One region of the Sphaerisporangium aureirubrum genome, then DNA from elsewhere that is predicted to be linked to it. Evidence: riboswitches for the same ligand, from Rfam matches in the RefSeq annotation. Region 1 holds a riboswitch; the other holds the start of a gene.
What was found. A riboswitch is a leader RNA that binds a small molecule or an ion and turns the genes downstream of it on or off. The one in region 1 is predicted to bind glycine.
Positions count from the first base shown of each region.

Region 1 (7,418 bases):
TGACGTCGCCCCGCTCCTCTAGCACCACGGCCAGACCCACCGCGGCCTGCGCACGGTCGGCCTCGTGGTCGTCGGCCACCAGCTCCGCGAAGATCTCGGCGGCACCGTCCAGGTCACCGCTCTCGGCCCGCCTGCGCGCGTCGTCGATCGGCCGCCCGGACTGCACCTCGCGCGCCGCCATGAGCGACCTCATCTCCGGATAGGGGCATCCACCGGCGCACGCCGCCGTGCCGCCACGCCGCGACCATTATGCCGATCCCGCCCGGGTTCCGAGGGTGATGCCCCGGTCTCCGTATGGCTCGTCACCGGGAAGTGACGACATGGCCTCCCTACCCGCCGGTCGCCACAGCACGCTCCGGAGTCCGCACAGCGCGGTGAGGTACGCTGTTGGCACCGAGGACACTTCGTGCGTTGGCATTCAGGTCGGCGTCGCCCGCGGCGATAAACGACTTCGGTCCCGACGAGGGGCCGGACAAGGCCAGGCGACCATGACGCCGACTCTCCTCTCCCAGCTCGGACCGCTGACCGCCGCCGCCGTCGAGCCGGTCGCGGACTTCCCGGTCCTGCTCGTCGTCAAGCCCGTGCCGGGCCCACGTACTGCTCTGTACGGAGCGTGGGTCCGCGCGTGACCACCTCGCACGTCGCCGGCGCCGGGCCGCTCATCCCCGCCGGTCACCGCGTGCACGCCGTGACCGGGGCGCATGACCCCGTGCTGCCTGCCGGCCGGATCGAGCGGTCCGGGACCGCCCCTTCTGGCGGCCGACCGATCTCCGGCCGGCAGGCGCCTAGTCTTGTCTCTGCTCCGATAGGAGACCCCATGACCGTCATCGACATCGCCCCGCCCAGCGGGATCAGTCAGCCGGCCCCCAACATCGTGCGCCTGACCGGTGAGATCGACATCTTCACCAGCGAGGCGCTGCGGCGCCGCCTGCTCGGCGCGCTACGTTCCACCGTCGGCTCGCTGGTGGTGGACCTGTCGGAGGTGTCGTTCTGCGACGCTTCCGGCCTGGCCGTCCTGGTCGGCGTCCAGCACCGCGCCCGGGCCCGGGGCGTCGCCTTCGCCCTGAGGTCGCCGCGCCCGCAGATGTCCCGCGTCCTGCGCATCACCGGACTCGACCGCAGCCTCCCGATCACGATCTGACCGCGGCCCGGCCCCGTGACGGGGACCGGGCCGGTTCACCGGGTCCGCCGGGACTAGTCCTCGTACGCCTCCAGCGGGGGGCAGGCGCAGACCAGGTTGCGGTCGCCGTAGGCCTGGTCGATGCGCCGGACCGGGCTCCAGTACTTGGCGTCGCGCAGCGAGAGGACTGGATAGGCCGCCTCCGCGCGGCTGTAGGGGTGCTCCCAGGCGTCGCCGAGCAGGGAGTCGGCGGTGTGGGGGGCGTTGCGCAGGGGGTTGTCGGTGCGGTCGTAGGCGCCCTCGGCGACCTTGGTGATCTCACCCCGGATGGCGATCATGGCGTCGCAGAAACGGTCCAACTCGGCGAGGTCCTCGCTCTCGGTGGGCTCGATCATCAGGGTGCCCGCCACGGGGAACGACATCGTGGGGGCGTGGAAGCCGTAGTCGATGAGGCGCTTGGCCACGTCGTCGACGGTGACGCCGGTCTCCTTGGTGATCTGGCGCAGGTCGACGATGCACTCGTGGGCCACCAGGCCCTCGCGGCCGGTGTACAGGACGGGGTAGTGCGGGGACAGGCGGCGGGCCAGGTAGTTGGCCGAGAGGATGGCCTGCTCGGTGGCCGCCTTCAGGCCGTCGGCGCCCATCATGCGGACGTACGCCCACGAGATGGGCAGGATGCTGGCGGAGCCGTACGGGGCGGCCGAGACGGGGCCGACGGCGCTCTCGGTCCCCGGGTGGCCGGGGAGGTACGGCGCGAGGTGCTCGCGGACGGCCACAGGGCCGACGCCGGGGCCGCCGCCGCCGTGCGGGATGCAGAAGGTCTTGTGGAGGTTCAGGTGGGAGACGTCCGCGCCGAACCAGCCGGGCTTGGCCAGGCCGACCAAGGCGTTGAGGTTGGCGCCGTCCACGTAGACCTGCCCGCCCGCCTGGTGGACCAGCTCGCAGATCTCGGTGATCGTCTCCTCGTACACGCCGTGCGTGGACGGGTAGGTCACCATGATCGCCGCGAGCCGTTCCCGGTGCTTGCCGATCTTGGCGACGAGGTCGGGCACGTCGACGTTGCCCTGGTCGTCGCAGGCCACCACGACGACCCGCATGCCCGCCATCACGGCGCTCGCGGCGTTGGTGCCGTGCGCCGAGGACGGGATCAGGCACACGTCCCGGCCCTCGTCGCCGTTGGCCTTGTGGTAGGCCCGGATGGCGAGCAGACCGGCGAACTCGCCCTGGGAGCCGGCGTTCGGCTGGAGCGACACCGCGGCGTACCCGGTGACCTCGGCCAGCCAGCGCTCGAGGTCGCCGATGAGCTCGAGGTAGCCCTTGGCCTGCGCGGCGGGCGCGTAGGGGTGGACGCCGGCGAACTCGGGCCAGGTGATGGGCTCCATCTCGGTGGTCGCGTTGAGCTTCATCGTGCAGGAGCCCAGCGGGATCATGGAGCGGTCGAGCGCGATGTCCTTGTCCTGGAGCCTGCGCAGGTAGCGCAGCATCGCCGTCTCGGAGCGGTGGGCGCCGAACACCGGGTGGGTGAGGTAGCCGGTGGTGCGCAGCAGGCCGGAGGGCAGGGCGTCGGCGGTGGCGGTGTCCAGGTCGTCCAGCACCGCGCCGTCGCACCCGAAGGCCTTCCACACCGCGCGCAGATGGTCGGCCGTGGTGGTCTCGTCGCAGGTGACGCCCACGTGGCCGGGGCCGTCCTGCCGCAGGTTGACCCCGAGGTCCGCGGCGGCCGCGACGATCTCGGCGGCCCGGCCGGGCACGTGGGCCCGCACGGTGTCGAAGAAGTCGTCGTGCACGATCTCGACCCCGCCGCCGCGCAGCCCGGCGGCCAGTACGGCGGCGTGGCGGTGGACGCGCTGGGCGATGCGCCGCAGCCCGTCGGGGCCGTGGTAGACGGCATACATGCCGGCGATCACGGCGAGCAGCACCTGGGCGGTGCAGATGTTGCTGGTGGCCTTCTCGCGGCGGATGTGCTGCTCACGGGTCTGCAGCGCCAGCCGGTAGGCGGGGTGGCCGTCGGCGTCCCGCGACACGCCGACCAGGCGGCCGGGGATCTGCCGCTGCAGGCCCTCGCGCACCGACATGTACGCGGCGTGCGGCCCGCCGAAGCCGAGGGGGACGCCGAAGCGCTGGGTGGACCCGACCGCGATGTCGGCGCCGAGGGCGCCGGGCGCCTCCAGCAGGGTGAGGGCCAGCAGGTCGGCGGCGGCCACCACCAGGGCGCCGCGCTCGCGGGCCTGCTCGGCGACCGCGCGGAAGTCTGCGGCCCTGCCGCTCGCGCCGGGGTACTGCACGAGCACGCCGAACAGCTCGCCCTCGGGCAGGCCGCCGGTGAGGTCGGCCTCGACCAGCTCGATGCCGAGCGGCTCGGCCCGGGTGGCCAGCACCGCCTTGGTCTGCGGCAGCGCGTCGGCGTCCACCACGAAGGTCGCGCCCGGGGCGCGCCCGGCCCTGCGGGCCAGGGTCATCGCCTCGGCGGCGGCCGTGGCCTCGTCCAGCAGCGAGGCACCGGCCACGTCCAGGCCGGTCAGGTCGGCGACCATGGTCTGGAAGTTGAGCAGCGCCTCGAGGCGGCCCTGCGAGATCTCGGGCTGGTACGGCGTGTACGCGGTGTACCAGCCGGGGTTCTCCAGCAGGTTGCGCCGGATCACCGCGGGGGTGACGGTGTCGTGGTAGCCGAGCCCGATCATCGAGGTGAGCACCTGGTTGCGCCCCGCCAGCCGCCGCAGCTCGGCGATGGCCTCGGTCTCGCTCGCCGCCGGGGGCAGGTCGAGGGGGGCCTCGGCGCGGATCGCGCCGGGCACCGCCAGCGCGATCAGGTCGGCGGTGGAGGCGTACCCGATGGCCTGGAGCATGCGGGCCTGCTCGTCGTCGGAGGGACCGACGTGCCGGGTCACGAACGGCGGTGCGGACAGGTCGCGGAGCGGGGACCGATCGGTCATGAGGCCCTCCTGGAAGTGGCTGGGAGCGGGCGCGCTGAATCGCCGGTTCTCCCCCTCTGTCAGCGCGACTTCCTCGTCACGACCTGAGAGCTTCACCCCCTGACGGGGGCTTGCACCGTCGGTGAGGCACGCCTGGCGGGCACGCCTACTTTCCAGAGTTGCCTCGCCCGCGCGGTACATGGGCCTGAGAGATTCCGGGGAGGTTGCTCCTTCGGCGCCCGGGTCACATGCCGGCGCCGCGTGGAGCACGGAACCGGCCCGCGCCCGGGACTCTCCCGCGCAGGGTCGAAAGCTTCACGCCAATGGTACCGTCCCGCCCCTTGTGAGGGGCTACCCCTACCCCACCCTCAGCCTGTGCGGCGCGCCCGTCTGCGCTGGGCCAGCTCGTCACCGGGGTGTTCGGCGAAAGGGTCCCGGTCGGCCGGCTCGGCACGCTCCCCCGGCAGTTCGGCGAGAGATCCCTCGACCTCGCGCCACACCCCGCCGAGGGCGATGCCGAACACGCCCTGCCCACCCTCCAGAAGATCGATCACCTCGTCGGCCGAGGTGCACTCGTAGACGCTGACCCCGTCGCTCATCAGGGTGATCTGCGCGAGGTCGTCGACGCCGCGCTGGCGCAGGTGCTGGACGGCGGTGCGTATCTGCTGCAGGGACACGCCGGTGTCGAGCAGGCGCTTGACGACCTTGAGCACCAGGATGTCGCGGAAGCTGTACAGCCGCTGCGAGCCCGAGCCCTGCGCGGGGCGCACGGACGGCTCGACGAGCTGGGTGCGCGCCCAGTAGTCCAGCTGCCGGTAGGTGATGCCGGCCGCCGAGCACGCCGTCGGGCCGCGGTAGCCCACGTCGGCGGGGAGCGACCCGGGCCGCTCGCCGAACAGCAGGCCCTGCTCGCCCGCGCGCTCACGTGCCGACTGACGCTGAGCCCGATCGCGCTGGCCGGCCGACTTGCCCTCGCCGCTGCTGACCGCCACTGCGGACCTCCGGCTTTCTCTCATCCCACGGTCTGATCTGGGGGTTCGTGAATTACAACCGTGGGTTCCCTTGCACCGTAGGACCGGCGGCATGCTCAGTCAACGATCCCGCTCGGCGCGTCGTGAAGCGTAAATGCCCGATATGACTAACCGGCGCGACCGAAGTCCTCCGGTGTGATCGTGTCCAGGAACTCGCGGAACTTCTCGACCTCGTCCTCCTGATCGTCGGGGATGATGACACCCGCCTCGCGGACCACGTCCTCGCTGGCGAAGATGCCCGCGCCGGTCCGCAGGGCCAGCGCGATCGAGTCCGACGGCCGCGCGCTGACCTCGACGCCGTTGGAGAACACCAGGTCGGCGAAGAAGATCCCGTCGCGCAGCGCGACGATGTTGACCGTCTGCAGCCGGACGCCGAGCGCCTCGATCACGTCCTTGAACAGGTCATGCGTGAGCGGCCGCGGCGGCGGCTCCTCGGCCTGTGCGAGAGCGATGGCCGTGGCCTCGGTCATCCCTATCCAGATCGGCAGATAACGCTCGCCCTTCGCCTCCTTGAGCAGGACGATGGGCTGGTTGGAGGGCATCTCCACCCGGACCCCCACGACCTCCATCTGCAACACAGGCGGCTCCGTCTCGTTGGTCGCCGGCCCGCTTCAGGCCTGCTCCCTCGCGGCTCACGGCTCGCGGCGTGACCATCGCCGCAAACCTCAACGTAACATCCTCGCACCCCGAAATGTCCGGGTGCCTCGGTCAACGGCCCAGAATGCCGCGCAGGGCGCCTCTCACCAGGGCGGCGTGCAGTTCCAGCAGCCGGCCGGACAGCTCGTGGGCGGCCTCCTCGGCCTGGCCGGCGGCGCCCGGGGCGCGGCGGCGCAGCAGGGGCGCCACGGCCTGCTCGACCAGGCCCGCCTCACGCTCGGCGGCGGCCTTGAGCACGCGCAGGTGGCGGGGGTGCAGCCCGAAGGCCGCCAGGGCGCCGCAGGCCCTGGCCACGGCGAGGGCCTCGGCGTCGTACCTGCGGGCCACCGGGGCCAGCAGGCCGTAGTCCTCGAGCTCGGCGAGGGTCTCCTCGTCCAGCCCGGCCACCTCGCACAGCTCGGCGCGGCCGAGCCGGACCTCGGGCGCCGCGGACTCCAGGGAGCGGGGCCCGGTGCCCTCGTCGCCCGCGGTGTCCAGGTGGTCCTTGATCACGCGCAGCGGGAGGTAGCGGTCCCGCTGGGCGGTGAGGATGAAGCGCAGGCGCTCCACGTCGGCGTGGGTGAACTTGCGGTACCCGGAGGGGGCGCGCTGGGGCTCGATCAGCCCCTCCCCCTCCAGGAAGCGGATCTTGGAGACGGTGATGTCGGGAAAGTCGGCGCGCAGGAGCTCGAGGACCTCCCCGATGCTCATGAACGCCCTGGCGGCCTGCGCGCCCATCACCGCCCCCGCTCACCCACGTGTGAGGAACACCAGCCGGAACTTGCCGATCTGGACCTCGTCGCCGCCGGTCAGCGGGTACTCCTCGATCCGCTCGCGGTTGACGTAGGTGCCGTTCAGGCTGCCGACGTCGCGGGCGGTGAAATGGCCGCCCCGGCGGTAGAACTCGGCGTGGCGCCGTGACACGGTGACGTCGTCCAGGAAGATGTCGCTCTCGGGGTGACGGCCCGCCGTGGTGAGGTCGCTGTCGAGCAGGAACCGGCTCCCGGCGTTCGGGCCGCGCATCACCACCAGCAGGGCGGTGCCCGGCGGCAGCTGATCCACCGCCGCCCGGTCCGGCAGGAGCGTCTGTCCTGTGGCCTCGCCGTCCATCGCCTCGATCCCGCTCAGGGAGATCGTGGAGGTGGTGTCCCCGGGCGTGTTCTCGGCACGGCTCAGCGGCGACCCGCACCGAGAGCAGAAACGGGCGTCGTCAGGGTTGGCATGACCGCACTGCGTGCAGTAGACGCTCGGCATCGGATCGGCTCGGCCTCCTACCGCGAAGTCGCGGCGACGGTGCTCAGTGCGGCGTGCCTCGGTGCTTCGCTTCTCAAGATTGCTTCAGTCTGCGAATGCCGCAACCTACGCTGATTGAGTCGCAAAGGTCAAGATGAGGTCAGGCTCGCGGGACGGGACATGCTGCTGGTCGGGCTCGTTCGAGTCATCGCTGACGGGGGCTCGCGTGATGGTGAACGGCGCTCGCCCCTCGCCCCTTCCGACTCGGCTCGCCGCGCCGGTCCAAAGCTACCGCCCGCCGCGCCCTCCGGTCCATGCGGCGCGCCGTTCGAATGCGCCAGAAATCAGGTCGTTTGCGGCGTAACGGGCGATTCCTTGGGGGTCAGGGGCCGACCGCCTGTTCCACCACACGCGCCCAGCGTTCCAGCAGGCTCTGCGCGACGTCGATGTCGTCGGCCTCGGCCCACAGGTGGGTCACCGCCTCGG
Region 1 is NZ_JBHSRF010000018.1:16,418-23,835, forward strand. It holds gene ACFP1K_RS15310 (tetratricopeptide repeat protein) at 1-181, opposite strand, end outside; gene ACFP1K_RS15315 (hypothetical protein) at 489-629, shown strand; gene ACFP1K_RS15320 (STAS domain-containing protein) at 818-1,141, shown strand; gene gcvP (aminomethyl-transferring glycine dehydrogenase) at 1,195-4,053, opposite strand; glycine riboswitch at 4,100-4,215, opposite strand; glycine riboswitch at 4,216-4,341, opposite strand; gene ACFP1K_RS15330 (MerR family transcriptional regulator) at 4,401-5,024, opposite strand; gene ACFP1K_RS15335 (bifunctional nuclease family protein) at 5,171-5,641, opposite strand; gene ftsR (transcriptional regulator FtsR) at 5,772-6,437, opposite strand; gene ACFP1K_RS15345 (FHA domain-containing protein) at 6,450-6,953, opposite strand; gene ACFP1K_RS15350 (sugar phosphate nucleotidyltransferase) at 7,315-7,418, opposite strand, start outside.

Region 2 (7,418 bases), on a different contig from region 1:
ACTTCGCCCACGGCGTCGCCGGACTCCAGGGTGGCGCCGGCTTCGGGGAGTTGGACGAAGACGACGTCGCCGAGGGATTCGGCGGCGTAGGCCGTGATCCCCACGGTCACGACCAGGCCGTCGTCAACCCCGGCCACCCACTCGTGCTCCTTGGTGTAGCTGAGCTCCTCGGGAATGCTGCTCACATGCTCCTCCGGTAAAAAGGCAGGTCAACCACGTCGACCGGTTCATGGCTACCACGGATGTCGACCGCCAGGCCGTCGGACACGTCGGTGTCCACGTAAGCCATCGCGATCGGCTTGCCGAGTGACTGGGACGGGGCGCCGCTGGTGACCTCTCCAACGACGGTGCCGTCTCCGCTGAGGACCACGGGGTAACCGTGGCGTGGCACTCGGCGGCCCCGCGCGACCAGGCCGGTCAGGCGCCGGCGCGGGGGGACGTCCTTGAGGGGGGCGAGCGCGGCGCGACCGACGAAGTCGCCCGGCTTGCCGAATTTGACGACGCGGCCGAGGCCGGCGTCGAAGGGGGTGAGGCCGGCGTTCAGCTCGTTGCCGTACAGCGGCATCCCGGCCTCCAGGCGCAGCGTGTCCCGGGCGGACAGCCCGGCGGGACGCAGGCCGTGCGGCTCCCCGGCCTTGGCCACGGCCTGCCACAGCGGCACGGCGTCCGCGGCGGCGGCGAACAGCTCGAAGCCGTCCTCCCCGGTGTAGCCGGTGCGCGCGACGAACGTCTCGAAGCCCGCGACGACGCCGGGAAGACCGGCGTAGTACTTGAGGCCGGACAGGTCGGTGTCGGTGAGCGAGGCGACGATCTCGGCGGCGCGCGGGCCCTGCACGGCCACCAGCGCGTACTGCTCGGAGCGGTCGTCGATCTCGGCGTCGAAGCCCTCAGCCCGCGCGGTGAGCTCCGCGGCGACCCGGAGGTAGTTGGAGGCGTTGGCCACGACCATGTATTCCCCGTCGGGCAGACGGTAGACGATCAGGTCGTCCAGCACACCGCCGTCCGGCGCGCAGATCATGGTGTACCGGGCCCGGCCGGGCTCCAGCACCGACAGGTGGCCCACCAGGGCGTGGTCGAGCGCCTCGCCCGCCTGCGGCCCGGTGACGAAAATCTCCCCCATGTGGGACAGGTCGAACAGCCCCGCCGCCTTGCGCACGGCGTTGTGCTCGGCGGACTCGCTGCCGTACCGCAGCGGCATGAGCCAGCCCGCGAAGTCGGTGAGCGTCGCGCCGAGGCTCTCGTGCACCTCGCGGAGCGGTGTAGATCTGGACATGATGCGCACCTCAGGCAGGGTTGGATGACAGCATCCTCCCCCTCTGTCATCGGTGCCTGAGAGTTTCGCCCGGGTTTTGCCGGACTTTCACCTTCGGCGAGGTCCCACGCGCAGCGGGGACCCACTTTCCAGAGGCCACCTGACCCGCGCGGTCCTTTGCCTTGTGAGGTTCGTGGGAGGACTTGCTCCTTCAGGGGCCCTGACCGGATGTCAGGGCACTCTCCCGCACGGGGTCACCGGTGTTCCGGCCCACCTTACCAATGCCGGGCGGGCGCCGCCGAGGCCACGAGGGCCTCGAACAGGGGGCCGTCGGGGCCGGTCTCGGGGTGCCACTGCACGCCGAGCGCGAACGGGTGCCCGGCCAGCTCGACGGCCTCCACCGTGCCGTCCTCGGCGGTCGCCGACACCGTCAGCCCGTCGCCGAGCCGGTCCACCGCCTGGTGGTGGTAGTGCGCGGCGTCGGACGTGCCGCCGCCGAGTACGTCGGCGAGCGTGCTGCCGGGCGTCACCCGCACCGGCATGTTCCCGAACTCGCCGGGCGCGGGCGCGTGGCCCCCGTGGCCGACGACCTCGGGCAGGTGCTGGTGCAGGGTGCCGCCGAGGTGGACGTTGAGCACCTGCATGCCCCGGCAGATGCCGAGCAGCGGCAGCCCGGCCGCCAGCGCCGCGCCGACCAGCGCGAACTCCGCCTCGTCGCGGAACTCGCGCACGTAGCCGGTCTTGTCGTGCGCCTCCGCGCCGTACCGGCCGGGGTCCAGGTCGCCGCCCCCGGCGACGATCAGGCCGTCCAGCCGTTCCACCAGCGGCGCGGGGTCGCCCGCCGGCGGCACGATGACCGGCTGGCCGCCCGCCGCGGCGACCCGCTCGACGTAGTTGTACGGCAGCAGCGCGGTGGTCATCTGCCACACCGTGAAAGCGGCGGGTTCGACGTAGCACGTGATGCCGATGATCGGCCGGTAGGCGCCCACGTCAGACCGGGGTGACGTAGGCGCCGGAGATGCCGCCGTCCACCAGGAACTCGGCCCCGGTGATGAAGCTGGCGTCGTCCGAGGCGAGGAACGCGACGGCCGCCGCGATCTCGGACGCCTCGGCGAACCGGCCCATCGGCACGTGCACCAGCCGCCGCTGCGCCCGCTCGGGGTCCTTGGCGAACAGCTCGCGCAGCAGCGGGGTGTCGACCGGCCCCGGGCACAGCGCGTTGACCCGGATGCCCTCGCGGGCGAACTGCACGCCGAGCTCGCGGGTCATGGACAGCACGCCGCCCTTGGACGCGGTGTAGGAGATCTGGGACGTGGCCGAGCCCATCACCGCGACGAACGACGCGGTGTTGATGATCGAGCCCTTGCCCTGCCGCCGCATGTACGGGATGGCGTGCTTGCAGCAGAGGTACACGCTGGTGAGGTTGACCTCCTGCACCCGGCGCCACGCCTCGATGCCGGTGGTGAGGATGGAGTCGTCGTCGGGCGGGGAGATGCCCGCGTTGTTGAACGCGATGTCCAGGCTGCCGTAGGTGTCGGCGGCGATCTCGAACAGGCGGGCGACGTCCTCCTCGCTGGTGACGTCCGCCCGGACGAACAGGCCGCCGACCTCGTCGGCGATCTTGGCGCCGCCCTCCTCGTCGAGGTCGGCGCACACGACCTTGGCGCCCTCCTCGGCGAAGCGGCGCGCGGTGGCGAGCCCGATGCCCCCAGCCGCGCCGGTGATCACGGCGACGCGGTCCAGCAGACGTTGCATATCGGATCCATCTCCTAGATCTCAGTGAGCGATGAAGACGTTCTTGGTCTCGGTGAAGGCGGCCAGTGCGTCCGGCCCGAGCTCGCGGCCGAGCCCCGACTCCTTGTAGCCGCCGAACGGCGTCCAGTACCGCACCGAGGAGTGGGAGTTGACGGAGAGGTTCCCCGCCTCGACGGCCCGGGCCACCCGCAGCGCTCGCCCGACGTCCCGGGTCCAGATGGAACCCGACAGACCGTACCGGGTGTCGTTGGCGATCCGCACGGCGTGCCCCTCGTCGTCGAACGGCACCACGCTGACCACCGGCCCGAAGATCTCCTCGGTGAACGCCCGCTCGTCCAGCGAGTCGTGCGTCAGCACGGTCGGCGGGAACCAGAACCCCTTGCCCGCCGGGCAGGTGCCCTGGAAGCGCGGCGTGCCGGTCACGTACGACGCCACCCGGTCCCGGTGCTCGGCGCTGATCAGCGGTCCCATGCCGGTGCCGGGGTCGCGCGGGTCGCCCACGATGACGGCGGTCACGGCCCGTTCCAGCCGCTCCAGGAACTCCTCGTACACCGGCCGCTGGACGAGCACCCGGGACCGCGCGCAGCAGTCCTGCCCGCTGTTGTCGAAGACCGCCCCCGGCGCGGAGGCCGCGGCCAGTTCCAGGTCGGCGTCGGCGAACACGATGTTGGCGCTCTTGCCGCCGAGCTCCAGGGTGACCCGCTTGACGGTGGCCGCCGCCGCGGCCGCGATCTGCTTGCCCACCTCGGTGGAACCGGTGAACACGATCTTGGCGACGTCCGGGTGGCCGGCGAGCCTGGCCCCGGCGACCTCCCCTGCCCCAGGCAGCACCTGGAGCACCCCCTCGGGGAGGCCGGCCTCCAGGGCGAGCTCGGCGAGCCGCAGGGCCGTCAGCGGCGTCCACTCGGCGGGCTTGACGATGACGGTGTTGCCCGCGGCGAGCGCGGGCGCGGCGCCCCAGGTCATGATCACCATGGGGAAGTTCCACGGCACGATCACCCCGACCACGCCGAGCGGCTCGTGGAACGTGATGTCCACCCCGCCGGGCACCGGGATCTGCTTGCCGTGGTTGCGCTCGGGCGCCCCCGCGTAGAAGTGCAGCACGTCGCGGACGTTGCCCGCCTCCCACCGCGCGTTGCCCACGGTGTGCCCGGCGTTGGCCAGCTCCAGCTCGGCCAGCTCGTCCGCGTGCCGGTCGACCAGGTCGGCGAAGCGCCGCAGCAGCCGCGCGCGGTCGCCGGGCGCCACGTCCCGCCAGGCGGGGAACGCGGCTTTGGCCCGTTCCACCGCGCGGTCGGTCTCGGCCACGTCGGCGAGCTCGACGTCGGCCAGCACGTCCTCGGTGGCCGGATTGACGATCCTCATCTCACATCCGCTCGAATCCCCGGAAAAGCTCCCAGTCGGTGACCGCCGCGTCGAAGGCGGCCAGCTCGACCCGGGCGTTGTTGGCGTAGTGCTCGACGACCTCCTCGCCGAGCGCGGCCTTGGCGATCTTCGAGCCCTGCCACAACGCCAGGGCGTCCCGCAGCGTACCGGGCACGCGGTCCGCGCCGGAGGAGTAGGCGTTGCCGCCGTACGGCTCCTCCAGCGGCAGCTCGTTGTCCACGCCGTGCAGGCCGGCGGCGATCAGGGCCGACACCGCCAGATAAGGGTTGACGTCGCCGCCGGGCACGCGGTTCTCCACCCGCAGCGAGTGCCCGTGCCCGACCAGCCGCATCGAGCAGGTCCGGTTGTCCACGCCCCACTTGACGGCCGTCGGGGCGAAGCTGCCCTCGACGTACCGCTTGTAGGAGTTGATGTTGGGCGCGTACATCAGCGTCAGCTCGCGCAGCGCGGCCAGCTGTCCCGCGATGAAGTGCTCCCCGGTCTTGGACAGCCCGTGCGGCCCGTCGCCCGCCATCACCGGCCCGCCGCCGGTGTCGCGCAGCGAGATGTGGATGTGGCAGGAGTTGCCCTCCCGCTGGTTCGGCTTGGCCATGAACGTGATCGACATGCCCTGCTGGGCCGCGATCTCCTTGGCGCCGTTCTTGTAGATCGTGTGGTTGTCGCACGTGGTCAGCGCCTCGGCGTACCGGAACGCGATCTCGTGCTGCCCGAGGTTGCACTCGCCCTTGGCGGACTCGACGTACATGCCCGCCCCCTCCATGCCGAGCCGGATGCGGCGCAGCAACGGCTCCACGCGGGCGCCGCCGAGCAGGGAGTAGTCGACGTTGTACAGGTTGGCGGGGGACAGGTCGCGGTAGGCCTTGCCCCAGGCGCTCTCGTAGCTGTCGTTGTACACGACGAACTCCAGCTCGGTCCCGACGTACGCCGCCAGGCCGCGCTCGGTGAGCCGGGCGATCTGCCCGCGCAGGATCTGGCGCGGCGAGACGGGCACCCCCGTGCCGTTCTCCCACACCACGTCGGCCATCAGCATGGCGGTGCCCTCCTGCCAGGGCACCCGGCGCAGCGTGTCCAGGTCGGGTCGCATGACGAAGTCGCCGTACCCCCGGTCCCAGGACGACATGCTGTAACCACCGACCGTGTTCATGTCGATGTCCACGGCGAGGAGGTAGTCGCACCCCTCGGCGGCGTGCTCCAGCACCTCCGCAAGGAAGTACCGCGCGGACAGCCGCTTGCCCTGGAGGCGTCCCTGCATGTCGACGATCGCCAGCAGCACGCTGTCCACCCGTCCGGCGGCCACATCGTCACGCAGTTCGTCGAGGGTGAGCACGGCGCTCCCTTCCGTCAAAAGTCTGGAAACAGACCATTGGCGGCATGCAAGCACCAGCAGTGCCCCCGCGTCAACGGTCCGGCGCGTTCCAGGGACGAAAAGGACTAATCTCGAACCATTGGCATCGGGTGCGAGGGGGACGTGATGAGCGAACCGCAGCTCGTCGCGCTTCTCGGGCCGGTCCGGGCCGGCAACGCCTTCGAGGAGACCGTCGAGCGGCTGTTACAGGCCATCAAGCTCGGCGTGGTCGCGCCGGGCCAGAAACTTCCCCCCGAGCGTGAGCTCGCCGCCCAGCTCGGCATCAGCCGCGTCACCCTGCGCGAGGCCATCCGCGCCCTCCAGGACGCCGGCTACCTCGACGTGCGGCGCGGACGGTACGGCGGGGCGTTCGTCGTCTACGAGACGCCCCGGCCGGGGCACGGCGACCTGCGCAGGGCCGTCATCGAGATGGGGGCGGGGGAGCTGGCCGACGCGCTGACGTTCCGGATGGCCATCGAGTGCGGCGCGGCGCAGGTGCTGGCCACCACCGCGCTGACCCCCGATCAGCGGGACCTGCTGCGGCGGCGGCTGACCGACGTCAACGAGGCCGCCCCGGGGGACTACCGGCGGCTGGACACCGCGTTCCACCTGGCCATCGCCGAGCTGACGGGGTCTTCGCTGCTGGCCGCCGCCGCGGCGGACGCACGGTTGCGCGTCACCGACCTGCTGAACGCGATCCCGGTGCTCGGGCCCAACATCGACCACGCCGCCGCGCAGCACGTCGCGATGGTGGACGCCATCCTGGCCGGGGATCCCGAGGCCGCCCGGCGCGCCGTGGTGGAGCACCTGGACGCCACCGCCTCGCTGCTGCGCGCCTTCCTCGCCTGACACCCGTTCACCGTCCTGCGCATGGTTCCCGTTCTCCGGGGGAGTGGGGAGGGGCACTCTATGAAAGGCGGAGTCCGATGGGTCTCATGGACAGGTTGAGATTGCGCGAACTGAAGGCCCGGGCCAAGCGCCGGTTCGGATCGAGCACCGGCAACCGGACGATGGCCGCCGAGGCCCGCACCGAGGAGGCCGAGGCCAAGCTGCTGCGGACCAAGGACGAGATCATGGAGACCGCCAAGGAGATCCGCCGCGAGTACGGCGGCCGCCGCTGACCCGTCCCTCCGGTGCCCCGGTGGGGCCCGGGGCACCGGAGGTGTCAGAAGGCCGCCGTGAGGCTGCGCAGGGCCAGGCCGCCGCCGAGCACGACGATCATCGTCGCGGTACCCATCGGGGTGAACCCGGCGATCTTGGCGGCGAGGCCCTGGCGGGCGGACGCCAGGCGGTCCAGCCGTGAGGCCAGCTTCACGAGCAGCAGGCCGGTCGCGGTGAGCGTGGCCGCCATGCCGAGGCCGTAGGCCACGACCAGGGCGACGCCGAACCACGTACGGCCGAGCGCCGCCGCCCCGAGCAGCACGATCAGCGCCGACGGACTCGGCACCAGGCCCCCCGCCACCCCGAGCCCGAGCAACCCCGCCCGTCCCGGCCGGGCGTCGTCATGCCCGTGACCGTGTCCGTGGCCATGCCCGTGACCGTGTCCGTGGCCATGCCCGTGACCGTGTCCGTGGCCATGCCCGTGACCGTGCCCATGTCCGTGACCGTGCCCGAAGGCGACGGGGTTGGCGCGGTTGCGGAGGGCCGAGACGAAGAGGCGGGTGCCGATGACGGCGATCA
Region 2 is NZ_JBHSRF010000061.1:50,477-57,894, reverse strand. It holds gene gcvH (glycine cleavage system protein GcvH) at 1-185, opposite strand, end outside; gene gcvT (glycine cleavage system aminomethyltransferase GcvT) at 182-1,273, opposite strand; glycine riboswitch at 1,307-1,412, opposite strand; glycine riboswitch at 1,413-1,509, opposite strand; gene ACFP1K_RS29950 (gamma-glutamyl-gamma-aminobutyrate hydrolase family protein) at 1,528-2,241, opposite strand; gene ACFP1K_RS29945 (3-oxoacyl-ACP reductase) at 2,243-3,007, opposite strand; gene ACFP1K_RS29940 (aldehyde dehydrogenase family protein) at 3,029-4,372, opposite strand; gene ACFP1K_RS29935 (glutamine synthetase family protein) at 4,374-5,720, opposite strand; gene ACFP1K_RS29930 (FadR/GntR family transcriptional regulator) at 5,865-6,587, shown strand; gene ACFP1K_RS29925 (hypothetical protein) at 6,674-6,859, shown strand; gene ACFP1K_RS29920 (nickel/cobalt transporter) at 6,904-7,418, opposite strand, start outside.
Region 2: another riboswitch for glycine. It lies ahead of gcvT (glycine cleavage system aminomethyltransferase GcvT); the one in region 1 lies ahead of gcvP (aminomethyl-transferring glycine dehydrogenase).